DNA from 2 places in the Pseudoalteromonas sp. MM1 genome. Region 1 is predicted to be linked to the other one. Evidence: predicted binding sites of a transcription regulator. Region 1 holds the regulator's gene; the other holds the start of a gene.
The links. Region 1 encodes ArgR, which controls arginine synthesis, uptake and breakdown. Its sites were predicted from a motif close to ANTGAATANNTATTCANT; they were not measured.
Positions count from the first base shown of each region.

Region 2: the regulator ArgR is predicted to act here: its motif matches at 6,119-6,136, upstream of QUE46_RS18115 (arginase family protein).

Region 1 is NZ_AP027922.1:3,183,761-3,191,900, reverse strand. It holds gene QUE46_RS14380 (ABC transporter ATP-binding protein) at 1-1,018, shown strand, start outside; gene QUE46_RS14375 (Dyp-type peroxidase) at 1,064-1,963, shown strand; gene argR (transcriptional regulator ArgR) at 1,960-2,427, opposite strand; gene mdh (malate dehydrogenase) at 2,653-3,585, shown strand; gene ispB (octaprenyl diphosphate synthase) at 3,681-4,652, opposite strand; gene rplU (50S ribosomal protein L21) at 5,074-5,385, shown strand; gene rpmA (50S ribosomal protein L27) at 5,402-5,659, shown strand; gene cgtA (Obg family GTPase CgtA) at 5,796-6,947, shown strand; gene folA (type 3 dihydrofolate reductase) at 7,021-7,512, shown strand; gene QUE46_RS14335 (DUF3718 domain-containing protein) at 7,591-7,968, shown strand.
Region 2 is NZ_AP027923.1:317,078-325,217, forward strand. It holds gene QUE46_RS18090 (SDR family NAD(P)-dependent oxidoreductase) at 1-467, opposite strand, end outside; gene QUE46_RS18095 (thiol-disulfide oxidoreductase DCC family protein) at 464-862, opposite strand; gene ppc (phosphoenolpyruvate carboxylase) at 983-3,628, shown strand; gene cdd (cytidine deaminase) at 3,974-4,900, shown strand; gene udp (uridine phosphorylase) at 4,982-5,737, opposite strand; gene QUE46_RS18115 (arginase family protein) at 6,177-7,286, shown strand; gene QUE46_RS18120 (ABC transporter substrate-binding protein) at 7,415-8,116, shown strand.

The DNA.
Region 1 (8,140 bases):
TTATCACTACAGTGGCACGCGCGTGCTACAGAGCTTAGATTTAACGGTAGGACAAGACGAAATTGTGTGTTTGCTTGGGGCCAGTGGCTGCGGTAAAACAACCACCTTAAAAGCCATTGCCGGTCTTATTGAAATAAAGCAGGGTAGCGTATTAATAGATGGTAAATGTGTAAGCGACAAGCACACTTTTGTATCACCAGAGCATCGTAATATAGGGATGATGTTTCAAGATTATGCCCTGTTTCCGCACCTTACAGTGGCCGACAATATTGCATTTGGACTAAGTAAAATAAGTAAAGCTCAAAAACTACAGCGCGTAGACGAGATGCTTGAGTTAGTGCATTTAACTGGCTGTGCAAACCGCTATCCTCATCAGCTTTCGGGGGGGCAACAACAGCGTGTAGCTATTGCGCGGGCACTGGCTTATAAACCCAGCTTATTGCTCCTTGATGAGCCTTTTTCGAACATAGATACACAAGTGCGTTTTGAGTTAATTGCTGATATTAGGCGCATTATTAAAGCGCAGCAGGTTTCTGCGGTGTTTGTTAGCCACTCAAAAGAAGAAGCCTTTGCGTTTTCAGACACTTTAGCCATTATGCACCAAGGAAAAATAGCCCAACAAGGAACGCCAGAGCAGCTTTTTGCCATGCCAAAGACAAAGGAGGTTGCAGAGTTTCTGGGTCAGGGCATATACTTAGGCGTAGAAGTGTTAACGGCAACTGAATACGCAACCACTTATGGTGTTGTGCAATCGCAGCATGAACATACGCACAGTGCAATAAAAGGACAGGTGTATATTCGTCCGCACCATATTGAGCTTGTGCAAAATACGCAGGCCGATAACCCTCAGAGTGTGCGCATTTTAAGCCGTCGGTTTATAGGCTCAGCTTATGTTTATACTGTTGTAATTGCAGAGCAAGAGATTGAAGTTGCCGCACAATATGGCCAGTCATTTGAAATAAATGAGCAGGTTATAATAAAAATAAAACCTCACACGGTGAATTTTTTCGAATCATAATCAATGTGTTATTCGCTGTGTTATATAAAAAGCTAAGGAATAACAATGGCGCAAGCGCAATCTGGGATTTGTGCTGAAGCAAACTTACACGGTTTGCATTTATTTTTTAATGTATTTGATGGTCAAGACGAGTCATTGCGCGCAAAGCTTAAACGTGTAAGCGCAATTGAAGACGAGTTTAGTGATCAGTTTTCCGAGGCTATGCTTTCTTGCATGGTGGCCATTGGCGCGCAGTATTGGCCGCATATACTCCCCGAATATATCCCATGTGAGCTGCAAAGCTTTCCAAATATAAATCACAGTGATTTTGTTATGCGCGTACAGCCGTGTGATTTATTTATCCAAATTCGCTCAGACCGAGAAGATGTTAATCACCTTTTTGCATTGCAAATTTTAAAGTTGTTTTCGCCCGATGTAGAGCTGGTTGAACAAATTCGTAATTTTAGGTTTTTAGATGGGCGAGACTTTAACGGCTTTATTTACGCAGGCGACACCCCGCATGGCCGGCAAAAACGAATCACGGCACTGGTTAATAAGCCCGACAGCTTTGAACACCAAGGCAGCTATATTCATGTACAGCGCTATAAGCATGACCTGAGCGTATGGCAGCATTTATCATTAAGCGAGCAAGAGCATATTATGGGGCGCACGCGTTTAGATAACACTTTAATTGAGCCTAAAGCGGATACTAGCCACGCGACTAGAAGTGAGCTAAAAGATGAGAGCGGCCAAGCAATACTGCTTAACCAAAGCATGCCGTATGGCGATGTTTACGAGCAAGGCATGTTAAGCATTACATGTTCAGCATCGGGAAGTGCGTTTGAAAAGGTACTTAACAGCCGTATAGGAAAAGGGGAGTGTTACGACCACTGGCTTGATTTTACTCAAGCCGATATGGGCTCAGCGTTTTTTGCGCCGTCAGTTAGTTTTTTAAAACAGCTTTAAACCGTATCAAATAAAATACGTACGCGCTCTAGTGTAATGTCTATTTCAGATATTTTTGCTGGCGCAATAAAAATAGTGTCATCCCCGGCAATAGTACCCAATACACCATCAGCTTTGCCTAGTGAGTCTAATAAGCGGGCAATTAACTGCGCAGCACCTGGGCTGGTGGTAATAATAATCATCATTTCGTTATGCATAATATCAATAACAAGCTGGCGCAGTGGGCTTTTAGCCGTTGGTACGCCCATTTCTGCAGGTAAGCAATAAACCATTTCTTGTTTAGCATTACGAGTGCGCACAGCACCAAACTTACTAAGCATGCGCGACACTTTACTTTGGCTTATGTTGTCAAAGCCTTGTTCTTTTAGTGCTTCGACTATTTCGCCTTGCGAGCCAAAGTTTTCTTCTTTTAAAAGTGCTTTAAACGCTTTTACCAGTGCTTCTTGTTTGTCTTGTGGTTGCATAGTCTTTATTCGTTTTTGTTATTTATATAGCAAATTCTACACAATAATGAATAATTATGCAGCAGTTGTTTAGTTAACTTGCCAGTTTGCTGCGATAAACCAACAAAGTTTACAACTATGGTCGAAAATATACCTGAAATAAGCAGGATAAATTTGTTTTTAGTCGCTAATTTCATTATCTTAAGAGCCACAAATATTTCCTACCTCAAATTACGGAGAATTCCAATGAAAGTTGCTGTATTAGGTGCTGCAGGCGGTATCGGTCAAGCGTTGTCTTTATTATTAAAAACAGGCTTACCAGCTGGTTCTGAATTATCACTTTACGATGTTGCACCAGTTGTACCAGGTGTTGCGGTTGACCTATCTCACATCCCTACAGATGTTAAAGTAGCAGGCTTTGGCGCTGACGATTTAAACAAAGCGCTTGAAGGGTGTGATATCGTCCTTATCCCTGCGGGTATGCCACGTAAACCAGGTATGGACCGTGCGGATTTATTCAACGTAAATGCTGGTATTATCAAAACATTAGCAGAAGGCATTGTTGCTAGCTGTCCTAAAGCATTAGTGGGTGTTATCACTAACCCAGTAAATGGCACAGTGCCAATTGTTGCTGAAGTATTTAAAAAAGCAGGCACTTATGATGCAAGCCGCGTATTTGGTATTACTACACTTGACGTAATTCGTTCAGAAGCATTTGTTGCTGAGCTTAAAGGTGTAGATGTAGCAACAGTTAAAGTACCAGTAATCGGTGGCCACTCTGGCACAACAATTCTTCCTCTACTTTCTCAAGTTGAAGGCGTAAGCTTCACTGAAGAAGAAGTGGCTGCTCTTACTCCACGTATCCAAAATGCAGGTACTGAAGTAGTAAATGCTAAAGCGGGCGGTGGTTCAGCTACACTATCTATGGGTGCTGCTGCTGCACGTTTTTGTATGTCTTTAGTTAAAGGCCTACAAGGTGAAGACGTAGTTGATTACGCATACGTTGCTGTTGAAAATGGCGATGCGGAGTACTTTGCACATCCAGTACGTTTAGGTAAAAACGGCGTAGAAGAAATTCTTTCTTACGGCGAGCTAAGCGCATTTGAAGAAAAAGCTAAAAACGACATGCTTGAAACCCTGAAAAAAGACATCAAAGAAGGTGTTGATTTCATGGCGTAATAGCCAAGTTATGCACAAAAAAGCCTGCTTATGCAGGCTTTTTTATTGCTCGAAAATTATAAACCCTTACATACTAATTAAGGGTGGCTGCAAAACTAGTGATCTCGCTCTACAGCTATACGTGCTAAGCTAATTAACGCTTGTTTGTACTGCGACTCTGCTAAAAAGTCTAAACAGGCAATGGCTTTATCAGCCTCTTGCTGTGCCTTTTGCATTGTAAATTCAAGTGCGTTGGTTTGTTTAAGTGCCGTTAAAATAGCTTCAAGGTTATCCATACCATTGCAATGCTCAATGGCATCACGAATAAGGTTTTTTTGCTCATCACTACCGTGCTTCATAGCGTATATTAACGGTAAAGTTGGTTTACCTTCTGCTAAATCATCACCAATATTTTTACCTAATTGGTCAGCGTCTGCGTTGTAATCAAGCACGTCATCAACTAACTGAAAAGCAGTACCTAAATGCATACCGTATAAGTTAAGCGCATCTAACACACTGTTATCTTGCTCGGTTATGATTGCTGCAAGCCCCGTAGCGGCTTCAAATAACTTAGCCGTTTTAGAGTAAATAACTTGCATATAGCTTGCTTCGGTGGTGTTAGGGTCATTGCAATTCATAAGCTGCAATACTTCGCCCTCAGCAATAACGTTGGTAGCATCAGCAAGAATTTGCATAATTTGCATTTTACCAAGCCCCACCATAAGCTGAAACGAGCGTGTGTAAATAAAATCCCCAACCAGCACGCTGGCAGCATTACCAAACTCAGCATTTGCAGTTGGTGTACCGCGGCGCAGGTTAGATTCATCAACAACATCATCATGTAATAGCGTTGCAGTATGAATAAATTCAACAATCGTTGCCAAAGTAATATGATCTTTACCTTGGTAACCCAAAGCTCTTGCTGCCAATAGAGCAAGCATAGGGCGTACGCGTTTGCCGCCGCTGTTAACGATGTACAAACCAAGTTGATTAACTAACGCCACATCTGAGCGCATTTGCGCGTGTATAAGTTGATTGACGTCATTCATATCGCTTTCGATTAACGCCTGGATAGCTTTTATATCCATTGATCTCCGAGCCAATTTTTATGTGTGAACGGCGCCGATTGTACAACAAAAAATGCACTAGCTCGATATTTTGTGGTGATTCATTAAAAAAACCGAGTTAAAAAGCTTAATTGAGGCTTAATTAGCTAATTTAATTGTTTGTTTTACAGTCAGGTTGTGCGTATTTAATGTGCAGTAAATAACTTCGGGAGTGGGCGTAGCACCGTACAAATTTATTTTATCTTTGCGTTAAAAAGCGCTTGGCAACAGGGCAATTTAATATAAAATGGGGGAAATATTGAATTGCTCTCAATGCAGCTACTTTTTATTCATTTTAATTACAAAATAGGCTTGCTAGTTTTTATGCATTAGCGTAAACTTCGCGCCCTATCGAAGAATATTTTAGTTGCGTCGATTTGAGGGCGCACAGACGGAGTTAATTATGTACGCGGTTTTCCAAAGTGGTGGTAAACAGCATCGTGTGACTGAAGGTCAAACGATTCGTCTTGAAAAATTAGACGTTGAAACTGGTGCAGCAGTTGAATTTGATTCAGTACTTTTAGTTGCTGATGGTGAGAAAATCGAGATCGGTGTACCGTTCGTAAACGGTGGTAAAGTAACAGCTGAGGTTGTTTCACATGGTCGCGGTGAGAAGATTAAGGTTGTTAAATTTAGACGCCGTAAGCATTCTCGTAAGCAAATGGGCCATCGTCAATGGTTCACTGAAGTTAAAATCACTGGCATTAGCGCTTAATTAGAGGTACTTAGAAATGGCACATAAAAAAGCAGCTGGTAGTACTCGTAACGGTCGCGATTCAGAAAGCAAACGCCTAGGTGTTAAGCGTTTTGGTGGCGAATCAGTTCTAGCGGGTAGCATCATTGTTCGTCAACGTGGTACTCGTTTCCACGCTGGCGCAAACGTAGGTATCGGTAAAGACCACACTATCTTCGCAAAAGCAGATGGTAAAGTTCAATTTGAACAAAAAGGTCCTTTAAACCGCAAATACGTAACTATCGTAGCTGAGTAATCAGTAAGGTAGTAAAAAACCCCGCCTTTGCGGGGTTTTTTGTTTTCAGACACATCAAATATATACCCAAGCCTGCATTTACGTTGGCTTGGGTATATAATAGTTAAATTAAAGCCAATCCCTAAAGTGAGTAATCATGAAGTTTGTAGATGAAGTAGAAATTCGCGCAGAAGCTGGTGACGGCGGCAGCGGTGTCGTGTCTTTCCGTCGAGAAAAATATGTACCAGACGGTGGCCCGGACGGCGGTGACGGTGGAGACGGTGGTAGTGTTTATCTACAAGCTGATGAAAACTTAAATACCCTAATTGATTACCAGTTTGAGCGTTTTCACCGTGCAGAGCGTGGTACTAATGGTCAAAGCCGTAACTGTACAGGTAAAAAAGGTGAAGACTTGGTAGTAAAAGTACCGGTGGGTACACGTATTACCGATGTTGATACCCAAGAGGCGTTAGGTGACTTAACGCAGCATGGCCAAAAAATTGTGGTTGCAAAAGGTGGTTTCCATGGCTTGGGGAATGCACGTTTTAAATCAAGTACTAACCGTGCCCCACGTCAAAAAACGCTAGGTACGCCAGGTGAAGTTCGTAACCTTAAATTAGAGCTTATGCTCCTTGCCGATGTGGGCCTATTAGGCTTGCCAAATGCAGGTAAATCAACGTTTATTCGCAGTGTATCGGCAGCAAAGCCAAAAGTAGCTGATTACCCGTTTACTACGCTTATTCCTAATTTAGGAGTTGTGCGCCCAGAGGCTAACAAATCGTTTGTAATAGCCGATATTCCGGGCTTAATTGAAGGTGCCTCAGATGGTGCAGGCCTAGGTATTCGCTTTTTAAAGCATTTAGAGCGTTGTCGTGTTTTGTTGCACGTGATTGACGTTATGCCTGTTGATGGTTCAAACCCTGTTGATAATGCATTTGCCATTATTAACGAGTTACACCAATACAGCCCTAAGCTTGCAGAAAAGCCACGCTGGTTAGTGTTTAATAAAATAGACTTATTACCAGAAGATGAAGCGCAAGCCTTGTGTGAGCAAATTGCGCAAGAGTTAGGTGAAGAAGAAAACGTTTACCGTATTTCAGCAGTCAACAAGCTTAATACTCAACCACTAATTCACGATATTATGGCACTACTTGATAGCATGCCTAAAGAGAAGTTCGTTGAAATTGAAGACGAAGAAGTTGAGTTCAAGTGGGATACTTACCATCAAAAAGCAACTAAGAATGACGATGATGATTGGGACGACTGGGATGAAGACGACTACGATGTAGAAGTGGTCTACGAGCGTTAATAAAAAACATATTTTAAAAAGGAGCTTAAGCTCCTTTTTTATTTTTTTAAGAGTAAAGTATTAGGTATTTAGTGTGATAATTTCAATGATCGCCGCAATGGCAAATAACCGTGTAATTGGTCTTGATAATAAAATGCCATGGCATTTACCCGCTGATCTACAGCATTTTAAAAAGGTAACAACAGGCAAACCTGTCGTTATGGGGCGTAAAACATTTGAATCGATAGGCCGCCCTTTACCTGGTCGTCGTAATATAATTATTACCCGTAACAGTCAATATAGCGCTCAAGGTATTGAGACAGTCACTACGCCAGAGGCTGCGCTAGAGCTGGTTAAAGCCGAAGAAGAGGTGATGATAATTGGCGGTGGTAATATTTATCAGCAGTTTTTACCAAGTGCCGATCGTTTATATTTAACCTTTATAGATTTAGAGGTTGAAGGGGATACGCAGTTTCCAGATTACCAAGCGGTAGCAACATGGGAAAACGTCGACGAACAGTCAAATAAGCCCGACGAAAAGAACCAATATAGTTATAAATTCGTAACTTTCTATAAAAAAGATTAACATTATTGCGAAACTTACAGCAGGTTGGTACAATATTAAACAATCAACATAGGTAAAAAGTACCATAAAGGGTGTTTCATGTTTAAATTGTCAAAGCTAATTGTAATTACAGCCGTTGCTGCTGGTTCGTTAATGTATACCGTGCCTGCTAAAGCCAATGATCAATTAGCAGTATCTATTTGTGAATATATCGCAGCTGATGATAAAAACCGTTTACGCAGTAAACTAAAAAGCTCACGTGTAAAAATTCGCAATATTTATGATGCTATTCAATGTAATGGTAATAACTTACTTCGCCATGCTGTAGCTAGTAACGCTGTTGACTCGGGCGAGTATATAGTTAAAAACTTATCAAAAAGCTCATTATCAGACGGCGCAGACATTGCGTGGGCTGAAGGTAATGGCCACGGTGGTTCACCGTTAATTGCTGTAATTAAAGACCGTGCTGGCCTTTAATTAACACAATAAAATAAAAACCGCGCTGGTCGCGGTTTTTTTGTGCCTGGCGTTAGCTAATACACCGCGCTTTAATAATGGTGATAGCTGTATTAAGCCTATTTTAATTTACCCACCCAAGTGATAAAACTCTCATCTTGTAATTAACCCGCGTTTCTTATCTTTAATAGTA
Region 2 (8,140 bases), on a different replicon from region 1:
GCAGACTTTGAGGCGCGATACGTATACCAACCGCCTAATTTATTATCGTTAATACTACCCACTCGGGCACTCAGTGCAGTAATAGTGCACTGCGTTTTATGTGTTAAAAGCGGCAAAATGCTCTGTAAGCACAGCAGAGGAGTGAGTGTGTTAGCGTTAAATAATTCGTTAAAGTAATCGGCGTTTAAATCTTCTAGCTTTTTTTCTGGCATGTGGGTTTTGTTGTGCAGTGCGCCATTAAACATAACAACTTGTTGGATATCGGCATTTTGATCTTTTAAGTACATTGTTACTTTGGCTAAGCTTTGAGCTGTGTAATCGCTCTTTAGGTAAACAATGTTACTATTGGTTTCTGCATTTTTTGAGCTGACACAAATGACTTGTACTGTGGGAGCATTAATTTGTAAGTGTTCAATATAAGCTTGTGCTATTGCGCTGCTGGCACCAAATAAAACAATTGTTTTCATTGCTTATCCCTAGGTTTTAAAGTGCACTGGCCGCTTGAACACTGAGCGCTTGGCATTAACAACTGACTAATTTTTTGCCTGTGTTTTGCAAAAAATAAATAGGCGACGTCAGCGAAATAGCGAATTATTGGCAAGCGAAAAATTTTCAACCAGCGGTATTTTCCAACGGTTTTCCATGCTTGGTAAGTTACATCTAACCCGTAAATCATCTCACCACTTGGCAATTGGCCATGTAAAATTGCCATTGCCTTGTTTTTGTTAACACCAGGGTAACGTGCGCTAAAATCACTGCTATTAAGGTCTTCAAGAGTAATTTTATGTTTAGTATCAGCATCTTTGAGGTGCTGCATTTCAGTGTTGCACAGTGGACAGTTAGCATCGTAAAAAATGATCATAAAAACCGTTTTCTAATAATTTACATATAGCTAATTACGATTCACCATTGCAAATGGATCTATTAAATCTGCGCGCATGATGATATTAATAGCACTCCATGAAACAAAGGAGACTGAGAAATGAGTGAACAATATGCCGCCTTGCGAGGTAATGTAAATTTACTTGGGCAACTACTAGGACAAACTATTAAGGATGCTCAAGGCCAAGCGATTTTAGATAAAGTAGAGGAAATTCGTGCTTTATCAAAGTCATCTCGCAGTGGTAACGAAGACGACAGACAAGCGCTAATTGAGGTACTACATGCGCTTAGTGATGAAGAGCTTTTACCGGTTGCCCGTTCATTTAATCATTTTTTAAACTTAGCTAATGTAGCAGAGCAGTTCCACACTGTTTCGCGTTTTAATGATGTTGGCTTTTGCCAACTAAACCCTCTCACTCAAACATTAAAAACGTTAACTGCAAAAGCAAAAGAAGGCCAATTAGACAGTAATCATCTGGCCGAAACACTCTCAAAACTCCACATAAACTTAGTATTAACCGCTCACCCAACCGAGGTGACGCGCCGCACAATGATCAACAAACAAGTTGAACTTAGCGAATGTTTAGCGTCGCTTGAACGTAAAGATAATTTAGAGCAAGAACGCACTGCTATTTTAAACCGTATTGCACAGCTTATTAGCCAAGCGTGGCACACAGACGACATTCGTCGTTCGCGTCCTACACCTATTGATGAAGCTAAATGGGGCTATGCGGTAATTGAAAATAGCTTGTGGCACGCTGTGCCGCGTTTTTTACGTGAGTTTTCAGAACAAGTAAAAGAGCATTTAAGTTTAGAATTACCCATCGATTACAGCCCTATTGAGTTTACTTCTTGGATGGGGGGAGACCGCGATGGTAACCCGTTTGTGACCGCGCAAGTGACCTCTGAAGTACTTGATCACGGTCGTTGGATGGCGCTTAATTTATATATTCAAGACTTAAAAACATTGTGCGCTGAGCTTTCTATGTCTGATGCAAGCGATGAGCTTATTGAACTTGCAGGGCAAGAGTTTGAACCATACCGTGCAGTAATCAAAAAGCTTAAGGTTCAAGTTGCTGAAACAGTGGCTCATTTAGGCGCTAAAATTAAAAACAAGCGTAGTGATTCACAAGATTTAATAACTGATATTAATCAAATTAAACACCCAATAGAAGTGTGTTACCGCTCGTTATTAAAGTGCAACATGAAAGTAGTCGCCGATGGCTTATTACTTGATTTATTGCACCGTATTAATAGCTTTGGCCTGCGTTTGGCAAAACTTGATGTGCGCCAAGACTCCGATCGTCACAGCGATGTGTTTTCAGAGCTAACACGCCACTTAGGCTTAGGTGATTACAACCAATGGCAAGAGCAAGACAAGCAAGCGTTTTTGCTTACCGAGCTTAATTCTCGCCGTCCGCTAATTCCTAAAAATTGGCAACCAAGCCCAGAGGTACAAGAAGTACTCGACACCTTTGATGTTATTGCAAAGCAAGATGAAAATACATTTGGCTTATACATCATTTCAATGGCGCGTACTGCCTCTGATATTTTAGCGGTACAACTACTGTTAAAAGAAAGTGGCTGTCAATTTGATTTACCTGTTGCACCATTGTTTGAAACACTTGACGATTTAAATGCGGGTAGCGATGTAATTACTACATTGCTTGATAACGTGTGGTACCGCGGGCATATTAAAAATACTCAAAATGTAATGATCGGTTACTCAGATTCTGCCAAAGATGCCGGCATGATGGCTGCAGGTTGGGCGCAGTACGAAGCAATGGATAAATTAGTACAGCTTGCCGATGAACGTGGCATTGAGCTTGTTTTATTCCATGGTCGTGGTGGAACAGTTGGGCGTGGTGGGGCGCCTGCTGCTCAAGCGCTTCATTCACAACCACCGGGGTCGTTAAAAGGCGGCTTACGTGTAACTGAGCAAGGTGAAATGATCCGCTTTAAGTTTGGTTTACCCGATGTTGCACTGCAAAGTTTAAATATTTATGCGGGTGCCGTACTGCAAAGTAACTTATTACCACCGCCAGAGCCAAAGCAAGAATGGCGTGAAGTAATGAAGTTAATAAGTGAACAGTCGTGTGAGCACTACCGCAATGTAGTACGTCATGATGAAAACTTTGTCCCTTACTTTAGAATGGCAACCCCAGAGCTTGAACTATCAAAATTACCATTAGGCTCACGCCCTGCTAAGCGTAATCCAAATGGTGGCGTAGAAAGTTTGCGTGCTATTCCGTGGATTTTTGCATGGAGTCAAAACCGTTTAATGCTACCTGCATGGCTAGGTGCATTAACAGGCTTAAAAGCAGCGCTTGATAAGTATGGACTTGAAACGCTACATGAAATGAGCTTGCAATGGCCGTTTTTCAGAGCGCGCCTAGAAATGCTAGAAATGGTATTTAGTAAAGCCGATAGTTGGTTAAGTGAGCATTACGATAACGCGCTGGTGGAGGATATGTACAAACCACTGGGTGTGTCACTGCGTAAAGAGCTTGAAGAAGCGATTAGTCTTGTACAGTCACTCAGCCCACAAAACAGCTTATTAGCTGATCAGCCTTGGATCAAAGAGTCTATTGCGCTTCGTAATCCGTACACTGATCCGCTTAACGTACTGCAAGTTGAATTACTACGACGTGCACGTTCAAGCGAAAAAGGTAGCGAAGGTGACATTGATAATGCATTAATGATCACTATGACAGGTATTGCTGCAGGTATGCGTAATACAGGTTAATACGTGATTTTATTATCGTGATAGTAAATCACTAATTTAATGTAATCGGTATTTAAAAGGGAACACGGTGTGTTCCCTTTTTTATTTAATAACCTAAAAATTAACTTTTGTGGCCTATATGCGGGTCGATAAGGGGTGGATGCATTGTTTAGCTTTACTTATTCTTGCTGAATGTAAGTCATTAAAATAGCACAGGAGAGCTATCTAACCTGCTGGGTATCAAAGTTCAAGACGCGTTTAAAACAAATCCAGTCTGAACAAATATTAACCGCAAAGGTCAATAGTCCTAGTAATTCTAACCTTAACCTTTTAAACTACTTGGCCATTAAATAATTATAATATGTTATGGCTTCAGCAACTTTTACTGTGCAACAAGACACAGCCCTTACAAATTCACATATCTCTTTAAGCGTAGCGCAAACTCAAGCTTTACGTGGTCAGCTAAAAACCCAACGCGGCATATTAAATTCTAATAATATAAAACAGCTATGTGCGCAATTTAATGTATCCAATGATGCATTATTACAGGGCTTAGTACCGCTCGCCTCAGAATTTTCAGTAGCGCCAGTTTCCCATTTTCATGTGGGAGCTATTGTTAAAGCACTTGATGAGCAAGGTGATATAAATTTTTATTTTGGTGCCAATGTAGAGTTTGATCATCAAGCACTTAGCTTAGTGGTACATGCAGAGCAGTCGGCAATTAATAATGCTTGGTTAAACGGCGCTAAAAAAATAGTTAAAATAGCTATTAGTGATGCACCCTGTGGTTATTGTAGGCAGTTTATGAACGAGCTGGCCGATGCCAAAGAGTTTGATATTTTACTGCCAGAGAACCATTTTAAGCTCGCTGATTTATTACCACATTCATTTGGGCCTACCGATTTAGGTAACGAATTCAGTTTGTTTAATCCTAAGCCTCATCAGAAAAAGTTTGCAGACACTGGACTAGATAGCAAATTAGCCGCCATGGCGCTAAATGCATATGTACCTTATAGCCAAAATTTTAGCGCTGTTAAAATAAGTACTTTTGACGATGGTGATTTTTACGGCAGCTACGCAGAAAATGCAGCCTATAGCCCAAGCCTTTCGCCACTGCAAAGTGCGCTTAGTCAGTTATTTTTAGCAGGGCTTAGCTTTAATGGTAATACGGTTAAATCAATCACCCTTTTAGAAACCCAAGGCCATGAAAATCAGGGTGGTGTGGCACGTGCTGTACTTGCAAGCTTTGACAGCCTACCCGAAATGAAAGTGATTAGCGCAGAGTTAAGGTAATCAGAACTCAGCTTAAGCTAAAAACAATAAAGCACAGCAATTGCTGTGCTTTATACGTTAAATTGAAGTGCTGAGAAGGGGTTAGCCTAATAGTACCTTTGCAGCTTCTATTACGACGGCTACTGATTTTCTTTCAATTTCACCGTGATCTACATTTGGAATTTCTTGACGAGTACGGTTAACAAGTACACCTGCAACACACGCAGCTTGTAAGCCAAGAGCTGCACACATTGTAAATAATGTCGCCGACTCCATTTCGTAATTCATCACGCCTAGGTTTTGCCACTCTTCACAGCTACCTTGTAATGACTTTGGTACGTAGCCCGAGTGCGTATCGTAACGCTCTTGGCCTGGGTAGAAGGTATCGCTTGAAGCTGTGATACCAATATGAAAATCAATATCTAAGTTTTTACACGCTTGTACCATAGCTTGTGTTGCGTAAAAATCAGATACCGCAGGGTAGCTAAGCGGCGCAAAATGCTGGCTGGCACCATCTAAACGTACAGATGCTTGGCTAATTAAAATTTCGCCTTCGTTAATATGAGGCTGAATCGCGCCTGTAGTACCAATACGTAAAAATTTACGCACACCAAGTTGCGCTAATTCTTCTACAGCAATCGATGTAGATGGGCCGCCAATACCAGTTGAACATACCACTACTGAGTGGCCATTTAGCTGACCTAAATACACATGAAATTCGCGAGTTTGAGCTAGGCAGGTTGGGTTGTCTAGGAATTGTGAAATACGTGCTGCACGATCAGGATCGCCCGGTACAATCGCAAGTTTTGCACCTTTAAGATCGTCAATACATAGTCCTAAGTGAAATACCTTTTCCATAACTAAGCCTTTTATAAAAATTTGTTGTCAATCTAGCATCATTGCCATAAACGTTTACCAAGTACAGGACGTTTGTCCGTTTTGTGCTAATCCCCTTTAAAAATATTAAGATACAACAATTTATTCATCTACTTTGAATATTCAATCAAACACTTAACCGGTATAAAAAAAGGCGCTGTTGACTTGCCCTTGCAGACATTATATGTATCGGGCAAGAGCAAAAGCACACTAATATTTGCTGATTAAAACTAGAGTTAAAGTTATTAAAAATCAAGTGGTTAATGTTTTTTTTGAACTTTATTTAGACCCTTGCTACTGCGTTTTTAGAGCGCAAAAAATGGTTTAGTAAAATTAAATTTAAGTTTAAGTATGTTTTATCTTTTTGCATAACTAATCAAAAAACTCTGTTTTACACAGTAATAGTTTATAGAGGTTTATTATGAGCACACAATTTCAAGCATTTAAAAATAAAGTTGAGCACTGCTTGTGCTCACCTGGCGATGGTGTATTTACTGTAAATACAGCAAAAGAGCGCAAGGCCGCACTTCGTAATAAGCTTTATGGGCAAACCGAAAACGTAGATTCACTGTGGCGCGATTCTTTAAATGAGCTACCAAATTCCCCACATAAAGCCGTTATGTTAGGCATTAGCTCAGATTGTGGTGGTGGTATTTTACGTGGCGCGAATTGGGGGCCATTATTTTTACGCTCAGCACTTATAGATCAGCAACCGCAGTGCCACTCATTCGATTTAGGAGACGTGCGCGTAATTCCGCATTTATTGCATGATAAATACCTAAACGATGCAACAATTTCTAATTGTCAAAAAGCCCTTTACGGTGATGAGAGTAACGATTACTACGTAAGCCCGCTTTCTATTACTGAAGACGTGTGTGACAGTTTTTACGCCACATTTAAAGAGAAAGGCATTTTTGGTATTGGTGGCGATCATTCAATTAGCTACCCGCTAACTAAAGCCTATTTAAAAGCAAAGCGCGAACAAGGTAAACGCACTGCAATTATTCACTTTGATGCGCATACCGACTTATTAGTAGAGCGTTTAGGCATAGATTTATGTTTTGGTTCGTGGTGTACACATATATTAGAATTTTTACCAGCGCCGCATCATTTAATTCAATTTGGTATTCGCTCAAGCGGTAAACCGAAGGCGCATTGGGAAAACACCTTTGGCGTTAAACAGCATTGGGCAGCTGAAATAATAGAGCGTGGTGCTAAAGCGGTTGCGGCCGAAACCATTGCGCAGCTTAAAGCTGATAGCGTAGATGAAGTGTATGTAAGCTTTGACATAGATGCACTCGATGCAGAATTTGCCTCGGCCACAGGCACGCCAGAAGATAATGGTTTAACTCCACAGCACGCACTTGATATTTTATCGGCGATTGCTGATGAGTTTCCTATTACCGGCGCGGATATGATGGAAATAGCCCCATTTACCGACAGCTCATTAGTAGGGCAATCAAGTTCAGAAACAACGTTGCGCGAAGGCGCTAAAATTTCAGCGTTTTTGATTAATGCGATGAATAAGTAGCAAGTAGGAACTTAAAAAATCTAGTTCTATCAGCGTATAGGGCTAGGTTTTTAGTTGAAAAACTAGCAGTTCGGTTACCCTCAGCTATAGTTGGTTTATACCCATTTATAGTTTAAAGGCGTAATTAAATGAAGTTGTATTTACTTATACTGTGTTTTGCATGCATAAGGGTTAATGCAGCTGAAATTACTATTGTGACTGAAGTTTTTCCTGATTTTCAGTATATTGACTCGAACGGCCAACTTGCTGGGCGTTCTGTAGATAAAGTAAGAAAAGCACTTGATACTACCGATATTAAATACAATATGTCTGCAAATAGTTGGGCTGTGTCTTATAACGCAGTATTAAGAGATACTAACACTTGTATTTTTTCTATTGTGAGGCTGCCTAAGCGAGAAGATAAATTTAGCTGGGTGGCTGAACTTGAAAGTTTTGACTCTGCCATTTACGCGCTTAAATCACGTAATATTCGTTTAAATACACTTAACGATGCAAAAAAATATAAAACAGCGGTGGTTAGGAATAACTTTAGTCACCATTATTTGTTAGAGCGTGGTTTTAATGAGGCTAAAAACTTACTGATAATTGATAGCTTAGACAAAATAGATAAAATAATAAGCACACGGCACGATATTCTCGACTTTGTTATTTTAAGTAAAAAACAATTTAATTATCGAGCGCAGTTTGAGCCAAAGCTAAAGTTATTAGAGCCGATCTTTACGCTCAATACACAACATTCTCCCCTTTACTTTGCCTGTAATAAAAACATGCAGCAAAGTCTACAAGATAGACTCGCCTTGGCATTCGATGAAGCAAAAAAGGAAAGGTAAGTACATTAAATTCAATGGCTTACT